4 regions of the Citrobacter sp. VF227 genome follow, and region 1 is predicted to be linked to each of the others. Evidence: predicted binding sites of a transcription regulator. Region 1 holds the regulator's gene; each other region holds the start of a gene.
The links. The regulator PurR, encoded in region 1, represses purine synthesis genes. The targets are predictions, from matches to a motif close to CANGCAAACGTTTGCNTG.
Positions count from the first base shown of each region.

Region 1 (6,105 bases):
AACGCTGGAATACCACTATGGCAAACATCACCAGACTTACGTTACTAACCTGAATAACCTGATCAAAGGCACGGCGTTTGAAGGTAAATCACTGGAAGAGATCGTTCGTAGCTCTGAAGGTGGTGTATTCAATAACGCAGCCCAGGTCTGGAACCACACTTTCTACTGGAACTGCCTGGCACCGAACGCAGGTGGCGAACCGACTGGTAAACTGGCCGAAGCCATTGCAGCCTCCTTTGGCAGCTTTGCAGATTTCAAAGCACAGTTCACCGATGCCGCTATCAAAAACTTCGGTTCTGGCTGGACCTGGCTGGTTAAAGGAACGGATGGCAAACTGGCTATCGTTTCAACCTCCAACGCGGGTACGCCGCTGACCACCGACGCGACGCCACTGATGACCGTTGACGTATGGGAACACGCCTACTACATCGACTATCGCAATGCTCGTCCTGGCTACCTGGAACATTTCTGGGCGCTGGTGAATTGGGAGTTTGTTGCGAAGAACTTCGCAGCATAAAAAAGATAACGCAGAAGGGCTTCCTTCTGCGTTTTTGCATTAATTCGCGGTAGTGCAAGCCTCTTCAGGCTGTCTTCTTGCGGAAATGAACACCAGCAGCAGCGCAAGCCCTGCCACAATCGCCCCCATCACAGGCACAAAACTGTAACCCAGTCCACCGGATATCACCGCCCCACCGGCTGCGGCCCCCAGTGCATTCCCCAGGTTAAATGCGCCAATATTGACTGACGATGATAAACCCGGCGCTTCGCTGGCAACACGCATCACTCGCATCTGCAACGGTGGAACCACTGCAAATGTCGCCGCACCCCAGACCACCATACTGACCGCCGCGCCAGGCTCATTACGCGCAAGGAAAGGAATGGCCAGCATAATAACCATTAACAGCAGTAAAAAGCCTTTCAACGTACCATTGACTGAACGGTCAGCCAGCTTGCCGCCAAAATAGTTACCGATTGAGAAGCCCACGCCAATCAGCACCAGCATACCGGTCACAAATGCTGGTGTGGCATGAGTGATAGTGTGCAGCACCGGTGAGATGTAGGTATAAAGCGTGAACATCGCCCCTGCTCCCAGAACGGTCGTCAGCAGAGCCGACAGCACCTGAGGACGCATAAGTACCGCCAGTTCGCTGCGGACATCCGGACGCTCTCCCGCCCCGCCTTTGGGTAATGAGAAGAACAGACTGACCATGGCGATAACGCCGAGCCCTGCCGTTGCCATGAACGACATGCGCCAGCCGATGCTTTCACCAAGCCAGGTCGCCGCCGGAACGCCGCCAATATTGGCAATGGTTAACCCCATAAACATGGTTGCCACGGCACTGGCCTGTTTATGTTTGGGCACCACACTTGCAGCAACCACAGAGCCAAGGCCGAAAAATGCCCCGTGATTAAGACTGGTCAAAATGCGTGATAACATCAGCGTGGAGTAATCCGGTGAAATCGCCGAGAGGACATTACCCAACGTGAAAATCGCCATCAGGAAAATCAACGCATTACGTCGCGCACGATGAGACAATAATAATGTCATCAGCGGAGCCCCCACCATCACGCCAACCGCATACGCGCTGATTAACATGCCGGCGGCCGGAATCGAAACATCCACTCCTTTGGCTATGACGGGCAATAATCCCATTGGCGAAAATTCGGTGGTGCCAATGCCAAACGCTCCGATCGCCAGCGCCAGTAAAGGATAATTGAGTTTCATATTGCGACTCCGTAACGTCGAGCCGTGGCGCGACATAAAATAAGAGTCAAAAGCATGACATTGATCGCAAAATTAATAAAGTTAACAAAATTGCAAAAGACTTTTGCTTATTCGCAAACAATAGAAGAGATAGACGAGCGGAAAGAGTGAGGGAGAGCTAACTCCCTCGAGGAAATTAATGCAGCGCTGCGGTCAGGCCACCCGCGACGATCAAACCCAGAACAATAATGGTAGTCACTAACGAAAATTTCAGATCGGTGCTCATCAAGTTTTCTCCTTTTTATTCCCACACAAAAAGTGATATTGCGCATTTTTACACACTTGAAAGCAAAAATCTCTCACGATTTATATTGATAACTGCTTTTAACTCTTCCCCTTTTCGTTAAGATCAGACAAAATTCCACGCTTACTTGATTAGCGTACCGGCCATTGACCCCTTCCTGACGTTCCGTGTCGTTTTCCCGGCGTGCCGCAACCCTTACGTTGCGCTAAGGGTGTGTGAAGGCAAACGTTTACCTGGAGTATTCTCAGGAGCTTAGGATATGGTCTGGAGTGAGATGTAATGGCAACAATTAAAGATGTAGCGAAGCGAGCAAACGTTTCCACTACAACCGTATCACACGTGATTAACAAGACGCGCTTTGTCGCGGAAGAAACGCGTAATGCTGTCTGGGCGGCAATCAAAGAGCTGCACTATTCTCCGAGCGCAGTTGCGCGCAGCCTGAAGGTGAATCACACCAAGTCTATTGGCTTGCTGGCCACCAGCAGTGAAGCGGCCTATTTCGCTGAAATTATCGAAGCCGTTGAGAAAAACTGTTTCCAGAAAGGCTATACCCTGATTCTGGGTAACGCATGGAACAGCCTTGAAAAACAGCAGGCTTATCTGTCGATGATGGCGCAAAAGCGCGTTGATGGTCTGCTGGTGATGTGCTCTGAGTATCCGGAGTCGCTGCTTTCGATGCTCGAAGAATACCGCCATATCCCGATGGTCGTCATGGACTGGGGCGAGGCCAAAGCCGACTTTACCGATACCGTCATTGATAATGCCTTCGAAGGTGGTTACATGGCGGGTCGGTATCTGGTCGAACGCGGTCATCGTGAGATTGGCGTGATCCCAGGCCCAATGGAACGTAACACCGGAGCCGGGCGTCTGGCTGGCTTTATGAAAGCGATGGAAGAAGCGCTGATAAAAGTACCGGACAACTGGATTGTCCAGGGGGATTTTGAGCCTGAATCCGGCTATCGCGCCATGCAGCAAATTCTGTCACAGCCGCATCGTCCGACCGCCGTCTTCTGTGGTGGCGATATCATGGCGATGGGTGCGCTGTGCGCCGCTGATGAGATGGGACTGCGGGTACCGCAGGATATCTCGCTTATCGGCTACGACAACGTGCGCAACGCCCGTTTCTTCACGCCGGCTCTGACGACCATTCACCAGCCTAAAGATTCGCTCGGTGAAACGGCCTTCAATATGCTGTTAGACCGTATCGTGAATAAACGCGAAGAGTCGCAATCTATCGAGGTGCATCCGCGTCTGGTAGAGCGTCGCTCCGTTGCCGACGGCCCGTTCCGCGATTACCGTCGTTAAGACCGTTGTGCGGGAGCCTCATCTGGCTCCCGCAGCCACTCTTTGTTCAGCGTTTCGCTATCCCCTAAATAGTCCAACAGCCAGCTCAATGCAGGTGACGTATCGTTCTGTTGCCATGTCAGACAGCATGCGGCATCAGGAAATGGATTTTCCAGCTGTAGCGCGACCCACTTGCCGCTATCGATCCACGGTTTGGCAAAATGCGTCGGTACCATGCCAACACACAACCCTGCGGATAAGCAGGTAGCGGAAGATTCCCAGTCAGGCACCACGACACGTTTTTGGTTATCCAGCAGCCAGGTAATGCGTTTTGGCAGCGTACGGGAAGTATCTTCACGCACCAGCGACGGCCAGTTGCGCAACGTGTCGTCGCTAAGCGGCCCAGGCATTGACGCCAACGGATGATGGCTGGCCACCACGCAACTCCAGCTCAGCATTCCCATGTCGCGAAAGGTATAGCGTCCCCCCACCGGAATCGCCTGCGTGGCGCCAATTGCCAGCTCAACGCGACCATCGGACAGCGCATCCCAGACGCCGTTAAACACTTCCTGAAAAACCAACAGTTCCACATCATCAAAATGACGATAGAAATCCACGATCATCTGTCGGGTGCGATCCGGGCGAACAATGTTATCTACCGCAATCGCCAGCTGTCCGCGCCAGCCGTTGGCAATTTGCTGACATTGCTGGCGGGTGATCTGCATTTTTTTGATAACAGAGCGGCCTTCTTTGAGAAACCACGCACCGGCAGGCGTCAACTCCACATCCCGATGACGTCGCTCAAAAAGCGGCACCGCCAGCCACTCTTCCAGCTGACGTACGGTGTAGCTTACCGCTGAGGGTACACGGTGCAACTCCTGCGCGGCCGAACTAAAGCTGCCATTACGCGCAACCGCATCAACCACTTCAAGTGAATATTCCGACCACATATTCTGCCTGCAAAAAATTTGAAATCAGTAAGCAAATATTAGCGTTTCACAGCAAGAATTACACTCACTACACTCAGCGGCATTGTTCTACTGCTAAAAAAAGAGAAATGATGATGCAACCTGGGAAAGGGTTTTTAGTCTGGCTGGCGGGTCTTAGCGTGCTCGGCTTTCTGGCAACGGATATGTATCTGCCCGCCTTCGCCGCAATTCAGTCCGATCTGCAAACGCCTGCATCAGCCGTCAGCGCCAGCCTTAGCTTGTTCTTAGCCGGTTTTGCCGTGGCACAGCTTCTGTGGGGGCCACTTTCCGACCACTACGGCCGCAAACCTATTTTGTTGCTGGGTTTATCTATCTTTGCTCTGGGTAGTCTGGGCATGCTGTGGGTTGAAAACGCCACAGGCCTGCTGGCGCTGCGTTTTGTTCAAGCCGTTGGTGTCTGTGCGGCATCGGTAATCTGGCAGGCGCTGGTCACTGATTATTATCCGTCACAAAAAGTAAATCGCATCTTTGCCACCATTATGCCGCTGGTCGGATTATCTCCGGCATTGGCGCCGTTGTTAGGCAGTTGGATCCTTGTACATTTTTCCTGGCAGGCCATTTTCGCCACCCTGTTTGCCATAACCCTAATTCTGATGCTTCCTGCCCTGCGCTTAAAACCAACGGCTAAAGCGCGCGACGACAGCCAGGATAAACTGACATTCGCCACCCTGCTACGCTCGAAAACCTATCGCGGGAACGTACTGATTTATGCCGCCTGTTCCGCGAGCTTCTTCGCATGGCTGACGGGCTCCCCGTTCATCCTCAGCGAAATGGGCTACAGCCCGGCAGTGATTGGCCTGAGCTATGTACCGCAAACCATCGCCTTCTTAGTCGGCGGTTACGGCTGTCGCGCTGCGTTACAAAAATGGCAAGGTCGTCAACTGCTGCCATGGTTACTCATCCTGTATGCGATTAGTGTCGTTGCCACCTGGGCTACCGGCTTTATTCACCATGTTGCGCTCGCTGAAATCCTGATCCCATTCTGCGTGATGGCGATTGCCAACGGTGCCATCTACCCTATCGTTGTCGCTCAGGCATTACGCCCGTTCCCGCAGGCGACCGGACGAGCAGCCGCATTGCAGAATACGTTGCAGTTGGGTTTATGCTTCCTGGCAAGCCTTGTGGTTTCCTGGCTGATCGCCACCCCGCTGCTCACCACTACCAGCGTGATGCTGACTACGGTGCTACTGGCGGCCGTAGGGTACAAAATGCAATCACAGAAAGCTGGCACCCCTCAAACAGACGACCGTGTGCAAATTGTCCACGGAGAGTCTCACTAATAATTACCGCGGGCTATTAATTAGCCCGCTAACAATTATATGTTGAATCATAAAAAATTCAGGCCTATACTGATTTCCGGTTTTTAAAAAAACGATAATTTTTATGCGGTAACGGGAACAAGAACGTTCTCGTATTCCCACGGATGGTCTTTTCGGCAAGGGTTCCTCCCTTCCTCTGTTCTACGTCGGATTATAGATTCACGGATTAATTTCGTGAGATTTCTCACACAGCCCAAAAAAGCGTCTACGCTGTTTTAAGGTTCTGATCACCGACCAGTGATGGAGAAGCTATGAGTTCATCGTGTATAGAAGACATCAGCGTACCGGATGATAACTGGTACCGCATCACCAGTGAATTGTTAAGCCGTGCAGGCATCGCCGTTAATGGTCCGGCACCGGCAGATATTCGCGTTAACAACCCTAGATTTTTCAAGCGCGTATTGCAGGAAGGATCGTTAGGTTTGGGTGAAAGTTATATGGATGGCTGGTGGGAATGCGACCGGCTGGACATGTTTTTTAGTAAAGCCCTGCGCGCCGGTCTTG
Region 1 is NZ_JBRFVF010000001.1:241,674-247,778, reverse strand. Features, by position in the region: gene sodB (superoxide dismutase [Fe]) at 1-517, shown strand, start outside; gene ACU8YC_RS01270 (MFS transporter) at 557-1,726, opposite strand; gene cydH (cytochrome bd-I accessory subunit CydH) at 1,902-1,991, opposite strand; gene purR (HTH-type transcriptional repressor PurR) at 2,289-3,314, shown strand; gene punR (DNA-binding transcriptional activator PunR) at 3,311-4,243, opposite strand; gene punC (purine nucleoside transporter PunC) at 4,357-5,562, shown strand; gene cfa (cyclopropane fatty acyl phospholipid synthase) at 5,853-6,105, shown strand, end outside.

Region 2 (6,105 bases), 1.1 Mb from region 1:
CGCCCGCACGGCTGATTCAAACAGGTAAGCTACGCGCAGATCTTTTTTATCGTCTGAATGTGGGTATGCTCACCCTTCCGCCTTTACGCAAACGTCCGGAAGATATTGCGCTACTGGCTAATTATTTCATCGATAAATACCGTAATGATGTGCCGCAAGATATTCATGGTCTGAGCGAAGCCGCACGTATTGCCTTGTTACATCATACCTGGCCCGGCAATGTCAGGATGCTGGAAAATGCCATCGTGCGCAGCATGATTATGCAAGAAAACGACGGAATGCTAAAAAAAATTGTCTTTGAAGAGGAAGAATTAAGCTTAGGGGTTACGGATATCCCAACCGTTGTCAGCCGCCCAGTACGCGCGGAGTCTGAGGGAGATGGCTCCCTTGATGTACAGGTAGCCAGGTTCGAAAAAAGCCTGATTGAAACGGCACTAAATACCTGTCAGGGAAATATTGCCGCTGCGGCACGCAGTCTCAATATTTCTCGAACGACGCTGCAATACAAGGTACAGAAATACGCTATTCGCTTCGGCGTAGTTAGTGACTGATGAAAGCCAGCGACATTTTGCCGCTGGCGATATCATTAACCTTCGTTGTGCATCTCAAGGTTTTCCGCTTCGTTCTGACGCAAAATCGCTTTGGCGTCGTCGTTACGCAGGGAGTCGAGGAAATCGAGATATTGCTGGTCGACATCTTTGGTGACGTACACACCGTTAAACACTGAACATTCAAACTGCTGAATATCCGGGTTCTCAGCGCGAACGGCTTCAATCAGATCGTTCAGATCCTGGAAGATAAGACCATCTGCGCCAATTATTTGGCGAATCTCGTCCACTTCGCGACCATGTGCAATCAGCTCCGTCGCCGTAGGCATATCAATACCATAAACGTTCGGGAAGCGAATTTCCGGGGCAGCAGAGGCCAGATACACCTTCTTCGCTCCGGCTTCACGCGCCATCTCGATAATCTGTTCAGAGGTGGTACCGCGTACAATAGAGTCATCCACCAGCAGCACGTTTTTATCACGGAATTCCGCACGGTTGGCGTTCAGCTTACGGCGCACGGATTTACGGCGCAGTTGCTGGCCCGGCATGATAAAGGTACGGCCCACGTAGCGGTTTTTCACAAAACCCTGACGGTACGGCTTACCGAGAATGCGGGCAATTTCCAGCGCGATATCGCACGAGGTTTCCGGAATCGGGATCACTACGTCGATGTCCAGATCTTCCCACTCACGAGCAATTTTTTCGCCAAGCTTGGTACCCATGTTTACACGGGCGCTGTAGACGGAAATCTTGTCGATAAAAGAGTCAGGACGTGCAAAGTAAACATACTCGAACAGGCACGGATTGCTGACTGGGTTATCCGCACACTGCCGGGTAAACAGCTGACCTTTTTCGGTGATATAGACCGCTTCGCCAGGAGCTACGTCACGCAGGAATTCAAAGCCCAGCGTATCCAGCGCTACGCTCTCGGAGGCCACCATGTACTCGGTACGACCATCGCCAATATCACGTTTACCCAGCACCAGCGGACGGATGCCGTTCGGATCGCGGAAGGCAACCATACCGTGACCGATAATCATCGCCACGCAGGCATAGGCACCGCGGATCTGGCGGTTGGTTGCCGCAATAGCGGCAAAAATATTATCGGCTTCCAGCGGGTAGTGGCGGAAGTTATCCAGCTCACTGGCGAAAATATTCAGCAGAATTTCTGAATCTGAAGTGGTATTGATGTGGCGGCGCTTTTCTTCAAACAGCTTTTTACGCAGCTCATGCGCGTTGGTCAGGTTGCCATTGTGGGCAAGCGTGATGCCATACGGTGAGTTGACATAGAAAGGTTGAGCCTCGGAGGCGCTGGAGCTGCCAGCCGTTGGGTAACGCACATGACCGATGCCCATGTTGCCCTGCAAACGCTGCATGTGGCGCGCTTCAAAAATGTCGCTCACCATTCCGTTCGCTTTACGCAAGCGGAAGCAGTTGTTGGCATCAATGGTGATGATGCCAGCGGCATCCTGGCCACGATGCTGGAGCACCGTTAACGCGTCATAAATCGACTGGTTTACCGGCATAACACCGGCGATACCGACAATACCGCACATACGTCTTTTCCTCGTTCAGCAACAACCCAAAGTTTATACTTTGGGCAAGAAACTTGACGAGCTTTGCAGATAGTCAAAGAACCATCTGATGATGAAACTGAACTGCGGGATCAGCTGCGACTTACTCCAGTCTTCACTTTTCGACAGACCGGTAAACGTATCGAGAAAGAACAAGATGGCGGCGACAATCAGCGCTCCGCGCAGAGCACCGAAGCAGATCCCCAACACTCTGTCGGTTCCCGACAGACCTGTTTTCTCTACCAGTTGGCCTATCACAAAGTTAACGATAGCGCCGACGATAAGTGTCGCGATGAACAGTATCGCGATAGCAATCCCATTTCGAACCAGTTCGTCTTCAAAGCCCGTAAACCAGACAGACAGGTAAGTGTAGTAATGGCTGGCGACAAAGAAAGCACAACCCCAAGTCACCAACGATAATGCTTCACGAACAAAGCCACGGATCAGGCTAACCAGACAGGAAAAACCAATCACCGCGATAATGGCGTAATCAATCCAGACCATATGTGTCCCACGATTTTACGCCCTGTCGTCCTGTTCGGGGCGCATTCTAACAGAAAAAGAAAACGTTTGCGTAGGGATTTCCTTTCCACGCGTAAATAAAAATGGCGCTGAAAAAATCTTCAACGCCATACCGTTTTATGCCTCTTTGGGCACTGCCGGATAGCGGTGAAAACACCGTATCCGGCCTGAATAAGAGCTGCGCCGTAAATAGCGCAATCCCTTAATTAGGGGTGTACCCCATCACGACGCCACTCAGACCAGAGAGCTTCTGCAGCTCGCCCAGCGAGCTCTTCAGCTTATCTTTGGAGGCGTCCGGCCCGACGAGAATGCGGGTTATTTTACCCTGCACCGGCGTTGACGGGGAAGTATATACCCGGAAGCCCGCGCCACGAAGTTTACCCACGATCTCATTGACCTTATCCGCATTTTTCAGCGCCCCGAGCTGTACGACGTACGCCTTGCCGGTTGGCGCTGGCGGTTCTTCAGCGGCCGGTTTAGGTGCTGGGGCCGGTGCAGGCGTCGGAGCGACGGCAACAGGCTGCGGCTTCGGTTTAGGCTTCGGCTGCTCTACGGGCGCAGGGACAGGATCCAACTCTGCGCTGTTGGCCGTCGTCAAACGTGAAGGATCTAAGGATGGCGCGGCAGCATCACCCGCACGCACCTCTTCTGCCGCCCCTTCCGGCGGCTGGGTCGGCAGCGCCTGCGTTGCCGCAGGCATCATGTCTGGTTCATCGCGATCGCCGGGTTTCGGCACCAGAGGGATCGCCGCAAACTCATCCTGATAATGCTTTTTCTGCCCGTCAAGCAACCCGGGGAGCACAATCACTCCCAGCGCGACCAGCACAATTGTGCCGACTAATCGATTCTGAAACTTACTCGCCACCGCTTCTCCCCACGTCTATTACTTCCATGACATGTGCGACAGTGTGAAACGATCCACACACCAACACGGTATCTTCAGGCTTCGCCTCAGCCAGTGCCGCAGACCATGCCTGCGCCACGCTGTCATAGGCGTTGCCTTTGCCCAGATGCTCCAGCAATTGTTCTGCCGTTGCGCCACGCGGCCCTTCCAGGGGCGCACAGTACCAAACGTCAACCACGCTTTTTAACCAGGCTAACGTACCGGCAATGTCTTTATCATGTAGCATACCGATAACCGCAAGTACACGCCCGCTTTTCACTAACTTTTTCAGACGTCCGGTCAGATATTCCGCCGCATGCGGGTTATGGGCAACATCGAAAATCACTCGCGGCGACTCGCTCACAATCTGGAAGCGTCCGGGCAAAATCGCGTGTTTGATGCCGTCACGAATGGCCTGCTCGCTGACTTTTAGCCCGCTTGCGCGCAGCGCGGCCAGTGCGGTAGCAGCGTTAGGTTGGGGAACCTGTGGCAACGGCAGATGCGCCAACGTTCCGTGATTATCCGTAAACGACCAGTCGTTCTCAGTTACCGCATAGCGCCAGTCCACGCTGCAGCGTTGCAAAATTGCCCCGCACTCTTGCGCGACATCCGCGATGGTGTAAGGCATTTCCGGTTCGCCAACGATAGCCGGTTTCTCTGCGCGGAAAATTCCCGCTTTCTCACGACCAATGCTTTCACGATCCGGGCCCAGCCAGTCAGTATGATCAAGCGCAATACTGGTGATCACAGCCACATCAGCATCAACGATATTGGTGGCATCAAGACGCCCGCCCAGCCCCACTTCCAGAATAACGACATCCAATTGCGCCTGTTTAAACAACCAGAGCGCTGATAGCGTACCGTATTCAAAGTAGGTCAGAGAAATGTCGCCACGCGCGTCTTCGATCTCAGCAAACGATGCGGTATGCGCTGATTCCGACAGTTCACGCCCCTGCACGCGCACGCGTTCCGTGTAGCGCACCAGATGCGGCGAACTGTAGACCCCGACTTTATAGCCTGCTGCGGTCAGCACAGATTCCAGCGTACGACAGGTCGTGCCTTTTCCGTTGGTTCCTGCCACCGTAAACACAAATGGCGCGGGTTTCAACACACCCAGTTTGCGCGCCACCTGGCTTACACGCTCAAGGCCCAGATCGATGGTTTTACTGTGCAGGTTTTCCAGATAAGAAAGCCACGACGCCAGGGGCGACGCGGCTTGAGGAATACGTTTATTGTCCATGATGCCTGTAATTTTATTACGTAGAAAAAAGCAAAAGGCAGCGCCAGTTGGCCCTGCCCTTTTTTACTCGTCGTCCTTCAAGCTGCAGGTGTATTGGCTGCTCTCGCTCACCCGAATCACTTGCCAGCGCAAGCTCATCGGGGTTCACTCTCTTGCCGCCTTCCTGCAACTCAAAATCCATAGAGTAAGTTATCAGGCCTCTGATTCCTGATCGGGTACCGGAGGTACCACCTCGCCTTCACGCGGCTCATCCGGATTCGGCGCAGGAAGATTCATCAGCTTCGCCAGAATGCTTGCCAGTTTCAGGCGCATTTCCGGACGGCGGACAATCATATCGATAGCGCCTTTTTCAATCAGGAACTCGCTGCGCTGGAATCCCGGCGGCAGTTTCTCACGTACGGTTTGCTCGATAACACGCGGACCCGCAAAACCAATCAGTGCTTTCGGTTCAGCAATATTGAGATCGCCCAGCATTGCGAAGCTTGCGGAAACACCGCCCATCGTTGGGTCGGTCAGTACAGAAATATACGGTAAACCGCGTTCCTGCATTTTCGCCAGCGCGGCAGAGGTTTTTGCCATCTGCATCAGAGACATCAGTGCTTCCTGCATACGCGCCCCGCCAGAAGCGGAGAAGCAGATCAGCGGACAGTTATCTTCCAGCGCCTGTTCGACGGCACGGACAAAACGCGCGCCGACCACAGAGCCCATGGAGCCGCCCATAAACGCGAACTCGAATGCCGCAGCAACGACCGGCATACCATGCAGCGTGCCTTTCATTACCACCAGCGCATCTTTCTCGCCGGTTTCTTTCTGCGCAGAGGCCAGTCTGTCTTTGTACTTTTTGGAGTCACGAAACTTCAGCACATCTTTCGGCTCAAGTTCGCTACCCAGTTCCACAAGAGAACCTTCATCTAACAGGCTATGCAGGCGATTGCGCGCCGACATGCGCATATGATGGTCACACTTCGGACAGACCTCAAGATTACGTTCCAGCTCAGCACGGTATAAAACCTGACCGCAGCTATCACACTTGGTCCACACCCCTTCAGGAATGCTTGCCTTGCGGGTGGGAGTAATGTTGCTTTTAATTCGTTCAATCCAGCTCATTGGTGACCTTTCTGCCTGAACCCTAGTCAGCTTTGTTATAAGGGGCGCATAATGCCATTTTTGCCCCTAACAGACCATGAATGTTGCACATTAAAACATAACAGCCCGAAACTTTGGATAAAAAAGTGGTCGAACCGCTGAGTTACTTTCTATTTTGCAGCCCGTGACGCAGCACGCTTATGGCGAATCACTTCAATTACGCCCGGCAATACGGAAAGGACAATAATCGCC
Region 2 is NZ_JBRFVF010000001.1:1,313,948-1,320,052, forward strand. Features, by position in the region: gene ACU8YC_RS06415 (sigma-54 interaction domain-containing protein) at 1-551, shown strand, start outside; gene purF (amidophosphoribosyltransferase) at 587-2,104, opposite strand; gene cvpA (colicin V production protein) at 2,138-2,626, opposite strand; gene dedD (cell division protein DedD) at 2,847-3,509, opposite strand; gene folC (bifunctional tetrahydrofolate synthase/dihydrofolate synthase) at 3,499-4,767, opposite strand; gene accD (acetyl-CoA carboxylase, carboxyltransferase subunit beta) at 4,960-5,874, opposite strand; gene ACU8YC_RS06445 (DedA family protein) at 6,024-6,105, opposite strand, start outside.
Region 2: the regulator PurR is predicted to act here: its motif matches at 2,682-2,699, upstream of cvpA (colicin V production protein).

Region 3 (6,105 bases), on a different contig from region 1:
CATACCGTCGCCAATCAGCAACACCTGTAGCATTTAAAAACAAATTTATTGTAAATCATATAATTAAATGTCTCTTTTTGGCGACACCCCAACCCCGCCAATGTCGGGATTTCGAGACACATTAATTCTGTGCCATAAGCGCTGAGGTATTGCCGGATGACGGCGTGAACGCCTTAATTGGTCTGCGCCATAAAAAAAGCCCCTCACGAAGAGGGGCTTAATGATTACAGGCTAATTAACCCAACTGTTTACGCGCGTTACGGAAAATGCGCATCCACGGGCTGTCCTCACCCCAGTTTTCCGGGTGCCAGGAGTTACTCACGGTACGGAACACGCGTTCCGGGTGCGGCATCATAATGGTAACGCGACCATTTTCCGTGGTAACAGCGGTAATACCGTTCGGCGAACCGTTCGGGTTAGCCGGGTAGGTCTCGGTCACCTTACCGAAATTATCAACATAGCGCAGGGCCACCAGACCTTTGCTCTCGAGCTGAGCCAGATGCGCACCGTCACGCACTTCCACACGACCTTCACCGTGAGAAACGGCAATCGGCATCATCGATCCCACCATATCGGCAAGCAGTAAAGACGGGCTTTGCGTCACTTCAACCAAACTGAAGCGGGCTTCAAAACGATCGGAGTAATTGCGTACAAAGCGCGGCCACAGGTCGCTTCCCGGGATCAGCTCACGCAGGTTAGACATCATCTGGCAACCGTTACACACCCCGAGCGCCAGCGTTTGCGGGCGATGGAAGAAGGTTTCGAACTCATCACGCACGCGGTTGTTGAACAGAATTGACTTCGCCCAACCTTCCCCTGCGCCGAGCACATCGCCGTAAGAGAAGCCGCCGCAGGCTACCAGCGCCTGGAAATTACCCAGGCCGATGCGTCCCCCCAGCAGATCGCTCATGTGTACATCAATAGCGTCAAAGCCCGCACGGTGGAAAGCTGCCGCCATTTCGACATGGGAGTTAACGCCCTGCTCGCGCAGCACGGCCACTTTCGGACGCGCGCCAGTGGCGATGTACGGAGCAGCAACGTCTTCATTGATATCAAATGACAGTTTAACGTTAAGGCCAGGGTCGGCATCGTTGGTTTTAGCGTCGTGTTCCTGATCGGCACACTCCGGGTTGTCGCGCAGACGCTGCATCTGCCAGGTGGTTTCCGCCCACCACATACGCATCGTGGTGCGGCTTTCGCTGAACACCGCATGACCGTCAACTTCAACCACGAAGCGGTCGCCCTGCACGGCTTTCCCCAGATAGTGCACGCAATCGGCCAGGCCATGTTGAGCCAGCAACGCCTCAACCGCTTCACGATCAGCTGCGCGAACCTGAATCACCGCGCCAAGCTCTTCGTTAAACAGCGCAGCCAGACGATCGTCACCCAAAGAGTGGATATCAGCTTCAATACCGCAGTGACCGGTGAAGGCCATTTCCGCCAGCGTAACCAGCAGCCCGCCGTCTGAACGGTCGTGGTAGGCCAACAGCTTACGCTGTGCCACCAGCGCCTGAATGGCGTCGTAGAAGCCTTTCAGTTGCTCAACGTTACGCACATCAGCAGGCTTATCGCCCAGTTGACGGTAAACCTGCGCCAACGCTGTTGCACCCAGCGCGTTGTGACCAAGACCAAGGTCAATCAGCAACAGGGCATTGTCTTCAGTAGAAAGCTGCGGGGTAATCGTGTGGCGCACGTCTTCCACGCGGGCAAAGGCGGTGATCACCAGCGACAGCGGCGAGGTCATTTCACGCTGTTCGTTGCCTTCCTGCCAGCGGGTTTTCATCGACATAGAGTCTTTGCCCACCGGAATGGTCAGGCCAAGCGCCGGACATAATTCTTCCCCAACGGCTTTTACCGCCTCGTACAGTCCGGCGTCTTCGCCAGGGTGACCCGCAGCAGCCATCCAGTTAGCCGACAGTTTAATGCGTTTTATATCGCCAATCTGCGTTGCCGCAATGTTGGTCAGCGCCTCACCTACAGCCAGACGCGCAGAGGCAGAGAAGTCGAGCAATGCGACTGGCGCGCGCTCGCCAAGAGACATCGCTTCACCGTAGTAGCTATCAAGGCTTGCGGTAGTGACCGCGCAGTTGGCGACCGGGATCTGCCATGGCCCCACCATCTGGTCACGCGCGACCATGCCGGTAACGGTACGGTCGCCGATGGTCACAAGGAACGTTTTTTCAGCAACAGTCGGCAGATGCAGCACACGGTTAACCGCATCTGCAATCGAGATTTCGCCACGCTTCAGGGCATCGCCTTTGGCTTTCAGCGTCTGCACATCGCGGGTCATTTTCGGCGTTTTGCCCAACAGCACATCGAGCGGCATGTCGATCGGCTGATTGTCGAAGTGGCTATCGCTCAGTGTCAGATGCTGTTCTTCGGTGGCTTCACCGATCACCGCATACGGCGCGCGCTCGCGCTTACACAGTTCGTCAAACAGCGGTAGCTGGTCAGCGGCAACCGCCAGCACATAACGCTCCTGGGATTCGTTACACCAGATTTCCAGCGGGCTCATGCCCGGTTCGTCGCTGAGGATATCGCGCAGCTGGAACTTACCGCCGCGACCGCCATCGCTTACCAGCTCAGGCATGGCGTTTGACAGGCCGCCAGCGCCAACGTCATGGATAAACAGGATCGGGTTGGCATCGCCCATCTGCCAGCAGCGGTCGATAACTTCCTGGCAACGACGTTCCATTTCCGGGTTGTCACGCTGTACGGAGGCAAAGTCGAGGTCCGCATCAGACTGGCCGGAAGCCATAGAAGAGGCCGCACCCCCGCCAAGACCGATGTTCATTGCCGGCCCGCCGAGGACGATCAGCTTAGCGCCAACGACGATCTCGCCTTTCTGTACATGATCGGCACGGATGTTACCGATCCCGCCTGCCAGCATGATCGGTTTATGGTAACCGCGCAGTTCTTCGCCGTTGTGACTGTTAACCTTTTCTTCATAGGTGCGGAAATACCCCGTCAGCGCCGGGCGACCAAATTCATTATTAAACGCCGCGCCGCCCAGTGGCCCTTCGGTCATGATATCGAGCGCGGTAACAATACGGTCCGGCTTACCAAAATCTTCTTCCCATGGCTGTTCAAAGCCTGGAATACGCAGGTTGGAAACGGAGAAACCCACCAGCCCTGCTTTCGGTTTTGCACCACGACCGGTAGCCCCCTCGTCGCGGATTTCGCCGCCGGAGCCGGTTGCCGCACCCGGCCACGGAGAGATAGCCGTCGGATGGTTGTGGGTTTCTACCTTCATCAGGATGTGGGCTGGCTCCTGATGGAAATCGTAGCGGCCGGTTTTGTGGTCGGCAAAGTAACGACCCACTTCAGAACCTTCCATTACCGCAGCGTTGTCCTTATAGGCAGACAGCACGTGGTCCGGCGTAGTTTCGAAGGTATTTTTGATCATCTTGAACAGCGACTTCGGCTGCTGTTTACCATCGATAATCCAGTCGGCGTTAAAAATCTTGTGGCGGCAGTGCTCGGAGTTTGCCTGCGCAAACATGTACAGTTCAATGTCGTTCGGGTTGCGTCCCAGTTTGGTGAACGCATCCTGCAGATAGTCGATTTCGTCTTCCGCCAGCGCCAGGCCCAGACGCAGGTTAGCGTCGATCAGTGCCTGGCGTCCCTCACCCAGCAGATCAACGCTTAAGACCGGTGCTGGCTGATGATGTACAAACAGCTTTTCGGCATCGTTCAGTGCTGGGAAAACCGTTTCCATCATGCGGTCGTGCAGTTCATCGGCAACCATCTGCCACTGCTCAGCGGTCAACGTAGAGGCCTCAACATACCAGGCAATGCCACGTTCCAGGCGGCTAATCTGCTGCAGGCCGCAGTTGTGGGCAATATCAGTCGCTTTAGAAGACCACGGGGAGATGGTGCCAGGGCGAGGCGTAACCAGCAGCAGTTTGCCTTCAGGGGCGTGGCTGTGAAGAGCAGGACCATATTTCAGCAGACGTGCTAGTTGTGCGTGCTCGTCCTCATTCAGCGGTGCATTCAGATCGGCAAAATGGACGTACTCGGCGTAAATATTGTGGACCTGGAGGTTGGCAGCCTGAAAACGTGCCAGCAGTTTGTTAATACGGAATGCAGACAGTGCAGGTGAACCACGCAGAATTTCCATCATAAGTCTCTCGTCTTCTAAGCTTTCGGTGTGCCCAAGTGGGGGAAACGGGCGTCATTATAAAGAATCTGGCGCGCCGACGAAACCGTTTGCGTCGAAATAAAATCACGACCATTTCTTATCATCAAATGCGGTCTGGTTTCTGAATAAGTTGCCAACTGGCGCAAGTTTAAGCAAAATGCCGCTCATTAATGACGACTTCACTTCTTAATCAGCACCACAGCAGGCAGAGAAAACGTACGGTTCAGAGAATTAACTAATTGAAAAAATTAAAGATTAATTATCTGTTCATCGGCATATTAACGCTGTTGTTGGCAGCGGCCCTTTGGCCATCTATCCCCTGGTTCGGTAAAGCCGAAAATCGTATCGCCGCCATTCAGTCGCGGGGAGAGCTGCGCGTCAGTACCCTCGACTCGCCGTTAACTTACGCAACCCTCAACGGCAAAAAATTCGGTCTGGATTATGAACTGGCCCAGGCGTTCGCCAACTACTTGGGCGTGAAGTTAAACGTCACAGTGCGCCAGAACATTAGCCAGCTTTTCGACGACCTGGATAACGGTAATGCCGATCTGTTAGCCGCAGGTCTGGTCTATAACAGCGAGCGGGTAAAAAATTACCAGCCAGGACCGACCTACTATTCAGTTTCACAACAGTTGGTGTATCGGGTTGGACAATACCGCCCGCGCACGCTCGCCACCGTGAACGAAAGCCAACTGACTATCGCCCCAGGACATGTGGTGGTTAACGATCTCCAACAGCTAAAAGAGAAAAAATTCCCCGAGCTGAGCTGGAAGGTCGATGACAAAAAAGGTACCACTGAACTGCTTGATGATGTTATCGCCGGAAAGCTGGATTACACCATTGCCGATTCCGTCGCCATCAGTTTATACCAGCGCGTTCATCCTGAGCTGGCCGTGGCGCTGGACGTTTCCGACGAACAACCGGTGACCTGGTTTAGTCGTCTGGACAATGACAACACCCTGTCTGCCGCGCTGTTGGATTTCTTTAATACCATGAATGAAGATGGTTCTCTGGCGCGGCTGGAAGAGAAGTATCTTGGGCATGGCGATGATTTTGACTATGTTGATACCCGCACCTTTTTGCGTGCCGTAGACAGCGTATTGCCGGACCTCAAGCCGCTCTTTGAGAAGTATGCGCAGGAGATAGACTGGCGACTGCTCGCCGCAATATCCTATCAGGAGTCGCACTGGGATGCGCAGGCCACATCCCCGACTGGGGTACGCGGGCTGATGATGCTGACCAAAAATACCGCCCAGAGTCTCGGGCTAACTGACCGTACCGATGCAGAACAGAGCATCAGCGGCGGCGCGCGGTATTTGCAGGATATGATGAGTAAAGTGCCGGATACCGTTCCCGAAGGGGAACGTATCTGGTTTGCGCTCGCGGCCTACAACATGGGTTATGCGCACATGCTGGATGCCCGGGCGCTGACGGTGAAAACAAAAGGCAATCCGAACAGCTGGTCCGACGTAAAACAGCGACTGCCACTACTCAGCCAAAAGCCGTATTACAGCAAGTTGACCTATGGCTATGCGCGTGGTCACGAAGCCTACGCTTATGTGGAAAATATCCGTAAATACCAGATTAGCCTGGTGGGGTATCTGCAGGAGAAAGAAAAACAGGCGCAGGAAAAAATGCAACTGGCTCAGGATTATCCGGCGGTGTCACCGGCTGAGCTGGTGGGTAAAGATAAATTTCCGCTTTCAGCGTTTCTGACTCAGACATCGTCAAACTACCTGTCGCACTCCCCTTCGCTGCTGTTTTCAGCACAAAAGAAAGAGGATAAGTAGCCTGATTGGTATTTACTGATTGGCGGATTTTTTCAACGCTTTGATCTCCTGCCGACGCATGCGGAAGAAATCACTGAGCAGCGTGGCGCATTCATCCCGTAACACGCCTTCGGTCACGTCAACCCGATGATTCATTCCTGGGTGATGCAGCACATCCATTAATGACCCGGCAGC
Region 3 is NZ_JBRFVF010000012.1:65,875-71,979, forward strand. Features, by position in the region: gene purL (phosphoribosylformylglycinamidine synthase) at 236-4,123, opposite strand; gene mltF (membrane-bound lytic murein transglycosylase MltF) at 4,381-5,931, shown strand; gene tadA (tRNA adenosine(34) deaminase TadA) at 5,944-6,105, opposite strand, start outside.
Region 3: the regulator PurR is predicted to act here: its motif matches at 4,199-4,216, upstream of purL (phosphoribosylformylglycinamidine synthase).

Region 4 (6,105 bases), on a different contig from region 1:
TTATTCCAGGTGTTAGCCTGAATTAATGCCGGAAGATAAATCATCATGCGCAACCAGATTGCGGTTAGCCAAACGATAAATGGCAGCACGACCGCTATTATCCAGAATGCCGGTGCGTCAAATGACATTCCGGTAAAATAGCCCCAACCGAAGCCAGGAATCAGTAATCCCGCAAGGCTTTTGAACCAACGGCTACCGATCGGAAAATCGGGTTTCTGAGCCGCAGGAGGGATCAGCTTTAATTTAACGGGCATGATTTATAATCGCTAAAGGGAAACGGGAACGGCAAAATACGGTAAAAACGGGCTTACAGTCTGGCGTCACTCACGGCGCCGTGCGGGATTCAGTGTCCATCTCTTCCGGCCAGTGAATATGTCCCCACTGCTGGGGATGCTCCGCAAACCGCGCTTCCTCTGGTACCGGCTGGTACTGCATATAGCGGCAGCAGTAGCACCACAACTCGCGCAATGCTTCCGGGTCTCCCACCGTCCACGTCAGCGCAAAGCGTTCCCGGACCCGGTTGGTCCCCGGCTGGCACACCGCGCCGTGCAGCTGATAACCCTGGTTATAACGTCCGGCCTCAAAGGTGATTTCTCCGCGCACTTCATCCCAGTGAAACACGCGGATCTCCACCGGCCATTCTGTCCACGGGTTCCAGCTGCTGCGCCGGTATTCATAAATATAGATTTTCTGCCGTTTCCGGTTTAAACGCACAGGGGTACCACGGGGCGTGTGATAGGTCATTCTGATTAAAAGTTTAAAAAAAGAGAGGAAAAAGACTACACCCATCATTGAGACTAGAAAAATTCTTATATCCCACCAAAATAATATAGGGCTAATTGAAAAGAAAAAAATAAACGGCACTAAGAGAAAGGCAAAAGTATCACCTCCGCTCCATGAAATCTGATTTTCATAACGGGGAATTTCCAGCCAGATATCATTCTTTTCATTCAGCCAGATAGTATTGGGCTCCACACTATGCTCCAGCCACTGAACCGGCAGATCCGCCTGCCATCTTTCCGCCTGCGGGCTCAACACGGAGCGGCGATAGAAAGGGTTTCCAGGATGTTCTCCTGGCATTGTATCAGCGCTCTGGCACTGTTTAGTTGTTCCGCCGGAGGATACTGAGGCGCGACGCTGCGCTTTATTCCCTGATTTCTGATTAGCCATACCTCACCCCTTGATATTAACCGTTAATGACAGGACATCTTGCGGATTGTATTTATTTTTCCAGTAGGCACGGGTTTCACCCGCCCCTGGATAAGAGCCTGCGCGTCAAACTCTGCGCACCAGACGCCCCATGGATGCATAACGCCTATCCGGGAAATACCTTCATCATCGAGGGAGTTAAGCAACGTTTGCTGCTGGAAGTACTGGGGAGAAAGGAGGATTCCTTTTGTCCACAACGGACGACAGATCTTCATAGCACCTCCTGTGCATTCGCGTTTCAATTCTGGCATAACGTAAATTAATACTTAAGCCAAAATTATTTGTTATGTAATTAATTATTATCATGAATATAATTACGTTTGATAATAAAAAATTTTACGAACAACAACAAGAGCAAGAGGCACTAAACACAGCCGTTATTTCTATCTGGTACCGAGACTTTTTTACGTGCAAACGAAAACGTTTCCGCTTATCCTTTGTTTCCGGCAAAAAAGACTATCCTCAGCCGGAGCATATTGATGACTGCACCATCCCAGGTTTTAAAGATCCGCCGCCCAGACGACTGGCATCTTCACTTTCGCGATGGCGACATGTTAAAAACTGTCGTGCCCTATACCAGTGAAGTCTATGGTCGCGCCATTGTGATGCCGAACCTGGCTACGCCCGTCACCACGGTTGACGCGGCTATCGCTTACCGCCAGCGCATTCTGGACGCGGTACCTGTCGGACACGATTTCACGCCATTAATGACCTGCTACTTAACGGATACGCTGGACCCCAACGAGCTGGAACGTGGATTTAACGAGGGCGTTTTCACCGCCGCAAAACTCTATCCGGCCAATGCCACCACCAACTCAACGCATGGCGTAACCTCTGTTGATGCCATCATGCCTGTGCTGGAACGGATGGAAAAATTAGGTATGCCGCTGCTGGTGCATGGTGAAGTGACGCATGCGGATATCGATATTTTCGATCGTGAAGCGCGTTTTATTGAAACGGTGATGGAACCGCTGCGTCAGCGTTTGACTGCGCTGAAAGTGGTGTTTGAACATATCACCACTAAAGATGCTGCCGAATACGTGCGGGACGGTAACGAGCTTCTGGCGGCGACCATTACGCCACAGCATCTGATGTTTAACCGCAACCACATGCTGGTCGGCGGGATTCGCCCGCACCTGTACTGTCTGCCAATCCTTAAACGTAACGTCCATCAACAGGCGCTGCGTGAACTGGTCGCCAGCGGATTTAGCCGTGCGTTCCTTGGTACCGACTCAGCGCCGCATGCGCGTCATCGTAAAGAATCAAGTTGCGGCTGTGCCGGGTGTTTTAACGCCCCGACCGCGCTGGGCAGCTATGCCACCGTGTTTGAAGAGATGAACGCGCTGGCGCATTTCGAAGCCTTCTGCTCACTCAATGGCCCGCAGTTCTACGGCTTACCGGTGAACGAGAGCTTTATTGAGCTGGAACGCCTCGAACACCGGGTTCCGGAGAGCATTGCGCTGAAAGACGATACGCTGGTGCCTTTCCTGGGTGGCGAAACGGTACGCTGGTCAGTAAAAAGCTAAAAAAAGTGTAGCCAATTGCTGCGGATAACTGTATAAATAAACAGTATATTCCACAGGGGGCTACTATGCGTATTGAAGTCACTATTGCTAAAACTTCACCTTTACCTGCCGGTGCAATTGACGCACTGGCGGGCGAACTCTCCCGTCGTATTCATCATCATTTTCCGGATAACGAAGGTAATGTTACCGTCCGTTATGCTGGCGCAAACAATCTGTCGGTCATTGGCGCGACAAAAGAGGACAAAGAACGCATCAGCGAGATCCTGCAGGAGACATGGGAAAGCGCAGATGACTGGTTCATCAACGAATAAATAATGATATGCAGTGATGTTTTTTTGCCGGGTCGCCCCGGCTTTTTTATACGCACTATCTTTTAATCAATCGCGCATTCCTTACAACGAACTTTTAATTTAATAATTAATTCCTGGTCATATTTTAACCACAACACCAAAATAATTGTGCAACATGCTAAAAAAAAATGAATAACATGTTGGTTTCTTAGTCAGAAAACGCTGAAAACAAAAAATTTATGCACTGCCCTCTTTAAATTTTCAATGAATACCCTTATTTATTGATATACTGAAGTTGCTTCAGAAAAAACGCATTGAACCTCGAAAACCGTTGTCTAGTAACACGAATTAGGGGGCATGATGGAAAAGAATAATGAAGTCATTCAGACTCATCCACTTGTAGGATGGGACATCAGCACTGTTGATAGCTATGATGCGCTGATGCTGCGTTTGCACTACCAGACCCCGAATCGCCCGGACCCGGATGGGACTGAAGTTGGTCAAACGCTCTGGTTAACCACTGATGTTGCCAGGCAATTTATTTCGATATTAGAAGCAGGAATCGCTAAAATTGAATCCGGCGATTACCAGGTAAATGAGTATCAGCGACATTAAACCTGATACATCCAACCATCAAAAGGCACCTTATCGGTGCCTTTCTTATTTCCAGGTTGAATATTCCGGGTCAGTTATTTACTCTGCTATACCTGTCATACTTCAAGTTGCATGTGCGTTGGCTTTCCTCGCTCACCCCAGTCACGTACTTATGTACGCTCCCGGGGATTCGCTGTGTCGCCGCCTTCCTGCAACTCGAATTATTTAAGGTATACTATCGCGATTGCAGAGAGAAGCGGATGAAATACGACTTAATCATTATTGGCAGCGGTTCCGTGGGTGCCGCAGCCGGATACTATGCCACTCGCGCCGGTCTGAAGGTACTGATGATCGATGCGCATATGCCCCCGCATCAGCAGGGCAGCCACCACGGCGACACTCGATTAATTCGTCATGCTTATGGCGAAGGTGAAAAATACGTTCCGCTGGTGCTGCGTGCGCAAACATTATGGGATGAACTGTCCACCCAAAATGAAGAGCCAATTTTTGTTCGCTCCGGTGTTATCAATCTCGGTCCGGCAGATTCCACCTTCTTAGCAACCGCGGCGCAAAGTGCAAAACAGTGGCAACTCAATGTTGAACAACTGGATGCAGAAGCCATCATGGCTCGCTGGCCAGAGATTCGCGTACCTGAAAACTATATCGGCCTGTTTGAAGCCGAGTCAGGTTTTTTACGCAGTGAATTAGCGATTAAAACCTGGATCCGCCTGGCAGAAGAAGCCGGTTGTGCGCAGCTATTTAAATGCCCGGTCAGCGCAATTCACCACAGTGATGATGGCGTGACGGTAGAAACCGCCGACGGTGACTATCACGCGCAAAAAGCGGTGATTTGCGCCGGAACCTGGGTGCAGGCATTGGTGCCTGAACTACCAATACAACCGGTACGTAAAGTGTTCGCCTGGTATCAGGCTGATGGGCGCTACAGCGTTAAGAATAACTTCCCTGCTTTCACCGGCGAACTGCCAAATGGCGATCAATACTACGGTTTCCCGGCAGAAAACGATGAGCTAAAAATTGGTAAGCACAATGGCGGGCAGGTAATTCATTCTGCAGATGAACGTAAGCCGTTTGCCGCTGTCGCCAGCGACGGTTCTGAAGCCTTCCCATTCCTGCGCACAATTCTGCCAGGCGTTGGCTGCTGCCTGCACGGTGCGTCCTGCACCTATGATAACTCACCGGATGAAGACTTCATTATTGATACTCTACCGGAGCATGACAACACGCTGATCGTTACCGGGCTAAGCGGACATGGCTTTAAGTTTGCCTCCGTACTGGGAGAGATTGCGGCAGACTTCGCCCAGAATAAACCGTCTGACTTTGACCTGACTCCCTTCAGGTTGAGCCGCTTTAAGCGATAATAAATGGATGGCCTCGTTGATGAGGCCATTTTTAATGACAGGAATAACGTTGATGCGTCGCATCTTTCACTATCTGGTTAATAATATTCGCGAGCACCTTATGCTCTACATTATTTTATGGTCGCTGCTGGCAATCATGGATGTGATATATATTATGTTTTTTTAATCTTGTTGCGCTGACAATAATTGACACAAACTGATATTAACTTAAAATTCATTGCAATTAACTGAATAATAGAAACAACCCCAACCCCGTCAAATTAAGCCTTAACTTCCGCCACCCTCTGATTCCTTGATGATTACTTAATAATTTAATCAATTTTATTGAATTAAAAATAAATATCATCATCATTGTTATTTATTAGTTGCATTAATGTCTTTTCCGCGCCATTTTCATTCACTTCTGAAATATCTAATGGTGTGATTATGCAATTCAATAATAGTCCTCAGCGCTATGGCGTGGTGTCTGCCGCATTACACTGGCTGATTGCGATTGCTGTATATGGCATGTTTGCGCTGGGCTTGTGGATGGTCACACTCAGCTATTACGACGGCTGGTATCACCAGGCCCCAGAACTGCATAAAAGCATCGGCGTTCTGCTCATGTTAGGGCTGGTTATTCGCGTTGTCTGGCGGTGGATCTCACCACCGCCTCCTGCGTTGGCAAACTATTCCCGTTTTACTCGCATCGCTGCGGCTCTGGGTCACCTCGCGCTATACACCTTGCTGTTTTCTATTGTCATTAGCGGGTATTTGATTTCCACCGCTGATGGCAAAGCGATAAGCGTATTTGGCTGGTTCGATATTCCTGCGACCCTTGCTAATGCGGGCGCTCAGGCCGACCTCGCCGGTAGCCTGCATCTGTGGCTTGCGTGGAGCGTAGTGATTTTATCGCTTCTGCACGGCGTGATGGCGCTGAAACATCACTTTATCGATAACGACGATACCCTCAATCGCATGTTGGGAAAATCGTCATCTGACTATGGAGCTTAAAATGAAAAAAAACCTGCTGGGACTTACACTCGCCTCTCTGTTATTCACCACCGGGTCGGCCGTGGCGGCAGATTACAAAATTGACAAAGAAGGACAGCATGCCTTTGTTAATTT
Region 4 is NZ_JBRFVF010000002.1:49,062-55,166, forward strand. Features, by position in the region: gene ACU8YC_RS07680 (hypothetical protein) at 1-254, opposite strand, end outside; gene ACU8YC_RS07685 (DUF6708 domain-containing protein) at 325-1,170, opposite strand; gene ACU8YC_RS07690 (hypothetical protein) at 1,194-1,424, opposite strand; gene pyrC (dihydroorotase) at 1,689-2,735, shown strand; gene dinI (DNA damage-inducible protein I) at 2,801-3,046, shown strand; gene bssS (biofilm formation regulator BssS) at 3,386-3,640, shown strand; gene solA (N-methyl-L-tryptophan oxidase) at 3,880-4,998, shown strand; gene ACU8YC_RS07715 (YceO family protein) at 5,051-5,164, shown strand; gene ACU8YC_RS07720 (cytochrome b) at 5,425-5,991, shown strand; gene ACU8YC_RS07725 (YceI family protein) at 5,993-6,105, shown strand, end outside.
Region 4: the regulator PurR is predicted to act here: its motif matches at 1,623-1,640, upstream of pyrC (dihydroorotase).